Regions from separate parts of the Ruegeria sp. HU-ET01832 genome, predicted to be linked through region 2. Evidence: riboswitches for the same ligand, from Rfam matches in the RefSeq annotation. Region 2 holds a riboswitch; the other holds the start of a gene.
The links. A riboswitch is a leader RNA that binds a small molecule or an ion and turns the genes downstream of it on or off. The one in region 2 is predicted to bind S-adenosylmethionine.

Region 1: linked by a shared signal. The riboswitch ahead of metZ (O-succinylhomoserine sulfhydrylase) and the one ahead of ABWV79_RS06770 (hypothetical protein) in region 2 are both predicted to bind S-adenosylmethionine.

What each region holds. Positions count from the first base shown of each region.
Region 1 is NZ_BAABWL010000005.1:242,196-244,595, forward strand. It holds gene metZ (O-succinylhomoserine sulfhydrylase) at 1-1,098, opposite strand, end outside; SAM riboswitch at 1,162-1,239, opposite strand; gene ABWV79_RS16235 (alpha/beta hydrolase) at 1,331-2,308, shown strand; gene ABWV79_RS16240 (glutathione S-transferase N-terminal domain-containing protein) at 2,332-2,400, shown strand, end outside.
Region 2 is NZ_BAABWL010000002.1:302,410-304,809, reverse strand. It holds gene ABWV79_RS06780 (hypothetical protein) at 1-236, opposite strand, end outside; gene ABWV79_RS06775 (hypothetical protein) at 316-957, opposite strand; gene ABWV79_RS06770 (hypothetical protein) at 1,092-1,391, opposite strand; SAM-I-IV-variant riboswitch at 1,671-1,779, opposite strand; gene ABWV79_RS06765 (hypothetical protein) at 1,957-2,400, shown strand, end outside.

The sequences.
Region 1 (2,400 bases), on a different contig from region 2:
GATGCCCAACTCGTCCTTTTGCGTATCGCTCAGACGCTGATGCGTGGTCGTCGCCGGGTGCGTAGCAATTGATTTGGCATCACCCAGATTGTTCGAGATCACCGGGATCGTCAGCGCGTTCAGGAACTTGAAGGCCGCGTCCTTGCCGCCCTTGATATCCAGCGACAGAACCGTGCCGCCCTTGCCCCCCAGTTGCGTCTGTACCAGCGCATTCTGCGCGTGGGTTTTCAAACCAGGGTACAAAGTGCGTTCCAACGCTGGATGCCCCTCAAGCGCCTCAGCGATGACCTGCGCGGATTCAGCCTGCGCGTTGACGCGCAGCGCCATCGTCTCAAGCCCTTTCAGCATCACCCAGGCGTTAAACGGGCTAAGCGCCCCGCCGGTGTGTTTCAAATAAGGTTCAACGGTGCCGCGGATGAAGTCTTTGGTGCCGATGATGACGCCGCCCAGCGCCCGGCCCTGCCCGTCGATATGTTTGGTCGCGGAATAGACCACCACATCCGCACCCTGCTGAATCGCGCGCGAGAACACGGGCGTCGAGAATACATTGTCCACAATCACCAGCGCGCCAACGGCATGTGCCAGCTTGGCGACGGCCTCGATGTCGATCACCTCTAGGGTCGGGTTCGACATAGATTCGAAAAACACCGCCTTGGTATCGGGACGGATCGCAGCCTGCCACGCGTCCAGATCGGTGCCGTCTACAAAACTCACTTCGACCCCAAAACGGGTCAGGATGTTTTCCAGAATATAAAGGCATGAGCCGAACAGCGCCTTGGCCGACACCACATGATCGCCAGCCTTCAGCATCGAGGTCAGCGCAGCATTCACAGCAGCCATGCCCGATGCGGTGGCAAAGGCGTCCTCGCCCCCTTCCAGAGCGGCAATACGCTGTTCAAACATGGACACGGTCGGGTTGCCATAGCGGGCATAGATGAACTCATCCGGGCCGGTCTCGATAAAACGGGCCTCGGCCTGCTCGGCGGTATCATAGACAAAGCCCTGCGTCAGAAAGATCGCCTCGGACACCTCGTTATACTGACTGCGGCGGATGCCACCATGGACGGCTTGTGTGCGTTTGTTCCAGTTCTCGCTCATGTCATTCCTTTCGGCCCGGTTTGGGCGCGCAAATAAAAAACCCCAGACGCGGTCAAGCGAAAGGGGCCCTTCATCCTGACCTTTTAGCGGTGTTGTTTAGCGTGGCCCGCAATCCGGTATCAAATCGCCACGTGGTCTTGATGCCATTACGCCGCAGTTGCAAAGGCGTCAACCCTGACTGGTGCAACGTCACGGTTCTGTAACCTGTCTTTCACCCAATCGTCATAGCGTCATGACAGACGAGCACCACTACATCTTGTGCGAGGCTGAGCAGATGCCAATAGTCAGGATCAATGTCGAAGACGACCAGATTTTCCTCCATCGCAGCCCCCGTCCCGTCTATAGCGTGCTGCGGCGTACAAGGGATGTATCGGGCCCTGTCGTCGTCATGACCCACGGGTATAAATACAGGCCCGACGACGCCAAAGCCTGCCCACATCGACATATTTTGGCCCTGAATCCGGATGGTACGTACTTTGGTTGTCCAAGCTGGCCACAGCAGCTTGGGTTCGGCGCGGGGTTCGCTGATGAAGGGCTGGGGATCGCATTTGGCTGGAACGCCCAGGGGCCAGTATGGGCGGCGCGTCGTCGCGCCGTCGAGGCCGGCCGCGCATTGGCCGGGCTGATCCGCGATTTGCGTCGGTTGAACCCGGTAAGACCGATACATTTCATCGGCCATTCAATGGGTGTCGAACTGGCGCTTGAGGCTTTGCACCACTCTGGATCCGGGGCGTTGAACCGCATTATCTCGTTGACGGGGGCAGCCTACCAAAGTCGAGCGCTTTGTGCGTTGGACACACCGGCCGGTCGATCTGCGGAATTCGTTAATGTGACCAGCCGGGAAAACGATCTGTTTGACATGGCTTATGAATGGCTGATCCAGCCACCCCGACGTGGAGACCGTAGCATAGGAACAGGGCTACAAGCCCCAAACGCTGTCACGCTACAACTGGATTGTCCGCAAACTTTGGCCCATCTGTCCCGCGTCGTACAGCCAGTCGGCATGCCCCAGCGTCTCATCTGTCATTGGTCAAGCTATACTCGACCGGGCGTTTTGCGGTTGTATACCGCGTTGCTGCGCCACGACGACCGTTTGTGTCTGGGTTGCCTGCAGACTGGCCTGCCCGACCTGCCAGCGCCACGCTGGTCACGGTTGTTTGCGCTCCCCCGGCCACACGCCCTCTTGCCCTTTGCGCAGAAAGCCTCATGATCCCCTCAAGCTGAGGAGACATTATGATCGATCTGTATTTCTGGCCGACGCCGAATGGCTGGAAGGCGTCCATAGCGCTGGAAGAAATGGGC
Region 2 (2,400 bases):
ATTTCCCATATGCCTCCAGTTGCTTTTTCAAGCGCAAGCTTTGCTTCAATTGGGTGTTGCAGGGTTTCAATTTCAAAGCCTGTATACCCTCCTTCCGCATGCCGAGGTTTCGGCGTTTGGCGAAATACCCAACTTGCCGCATTTGCCCAAATCATTCCGCTGGTTGCACTGGTCGTTCGCCGCCTAAAGTGCAGCCTGTACAAGCGAGCTCTGCTCTCAGGTTTCTGGTTACTCATTGGAGAGGCTCCGGGTCAGTCCATTGTGTGGCACAGCTTTGCCGCCCGTCATTGTGCCTCGAATTATGATAAGTCTGCTTTATGGATCGGTAGCAGGCCTTGTTTGTGTGAATGGGATTTGCAGTGGGTAGTACTGGACCGTCTGGGAGTATTCCCAGTCAGGTCTATGATCATAATGTCTCGGAAGGTACTCGAACGGTAGTTCTTCCTGAAATCCACTCCAGTCATTCCAATAACTGAGTTCGGAGGCAGCTTGTTCTGCCTCCATGGGAGTACCGTGCAATAGGAAAGGTTCGAGCAAATCTTCGTGGTCGCACAAGCCCTCGACTTCTGGAATTCCTTCCTGCTGGTAGGCGACATCTATCCAAATGTGCTTGGGGTCGATCAGAAACTCAAACCCACTTGCAGGCTTCCACTCACTAACCCTGAGAAAGCTTCCTTCTCTCCAAGCAAACTCCGCTTTTTGTTCAGGCTGCATCCATCCATTGCCCATTGGGCCCTTGTAGTTTTGTTGGTGAAAAGCTCTTCCTGAGTAGACGGAGTAAAACATTCTGTCGGCACAATGGTCGTACTCCATGAGAACAACTTGTGCTGGTCCGTCAAAATTTGAGGGCACGCAATCTGGTGCCTGGAGCATAAGTCTTTCTCTGATGTCGTTAACCGCTGTTCTAATTCCAGACGTCATTCCAGACACGGAGACGCAAAGTTGGGGCTGTTGCATTTCAACGCCTCCTTTCAATAATAGGGTTGGTAGTGACCACGAATTTTACCGGATGAACACGAAAGTCTATCGATGTCTCCGAAGGCGATAAATCGACCCAACTGTGTTCGAAAATTCCATATTGTGTCAGTGATTCAAGCGACCAGTTCGTATTCGGTTTCATCTGATTTTGCTTGAGTTTCGATCAAGACGCGGTAGCGCCAGACTCGAGCGATATCCACGTCCACCGGGTACATCATCCAAGAGCTTCCATCGACAACGACCCCTGTTTGCCGCTCGCCCCAGGTCACCCAATAAAAATTACGGAGTGCCCATTGCGGTGGCGCGTGCACATCGGCTTCGAAAACGACTCCGGGACGTATTTCTGGTGGTATTGAATTGTCCTCTCGTGGGGTCCATTCACGCCAGGACGACCACGCCAAAGAAATTGTCATTACTGTCTCCTCTATCGCTAATTGCTTGTTTTGGCGCGCGAAACGTTGGATCAATCCAACATTTTTGTTCAATCGCATTAATACGTTTGAAGCTGGCGCGTTAGGTTTCGACTGTGCCTTCAGTCATCGTCAGGTGAGCGGCAATAGCTCACGACCAAAAATCGCACCGGTCGCATGCATGTCTCAGGCGGTCGATACCCCGGCGGTCATCCGCGACTTACAGGTACGGCTCGACAGACGAGCGTGACCGCAAGAGCGGTTATGCTACAGGTTTGGGATCTTGGTCCCCGATGTTGCCAAACCATGGTTCGGCCGTGTGCCGGTCAAACGGGGGCACCTTGTCCGGGACAGGTTGCCGTCAGCGCTTGCTGATCTCTTCACACGAACGCAAGATAGCCATGCGAACAAAAAGCTACAAGAGCTGGGCTTTCGATTATGTGTCGAAGTCTTTTGATTGTACGCCAAATTGCGCTCTTAATTGTGTATCTTGAGTGCGGTCGTAGGTTTTTCTGGTGAGAATAAGGTAACCGGTTTGTTCGTTTGCCGCGAAATGGAGAAGTAGGTTTTGCAAAATCTCTATGTAGATATGGAAACGGGTCAAATAGCCACTCAAATGCCGCAGGAGGTCGAGACCCGATCTGAACTCTTTGATTTCAGCAGCTTCGACAGCTTGGAAAAAGCAATTCAAGAAGCCTCATTGTGCGATCCACTAAGTACACTGATCGAGCAATTGGATGACGAGCTTTGGTATGAATTGGAACAGGGTACATCGAAAAAGCAGGACGACTTAAATAAGATCTTGTCAGCAAGGGAAGATTTCAACGAACCGAGTGATATCCTTAAGACACTCAACGTAACAGGAGACAAAACGGAAGTATTACGCTCGATAAATTCCTGGCTTCTAGAATGCCCGGACGCAGAAGATTGGGACTACGCGGGCGAGTCCGGAAATCCTTTTCTGGAGGCTTTCAGGTTCTTTTCTCTCAACGGAATCCCGGATTGTCTCGAC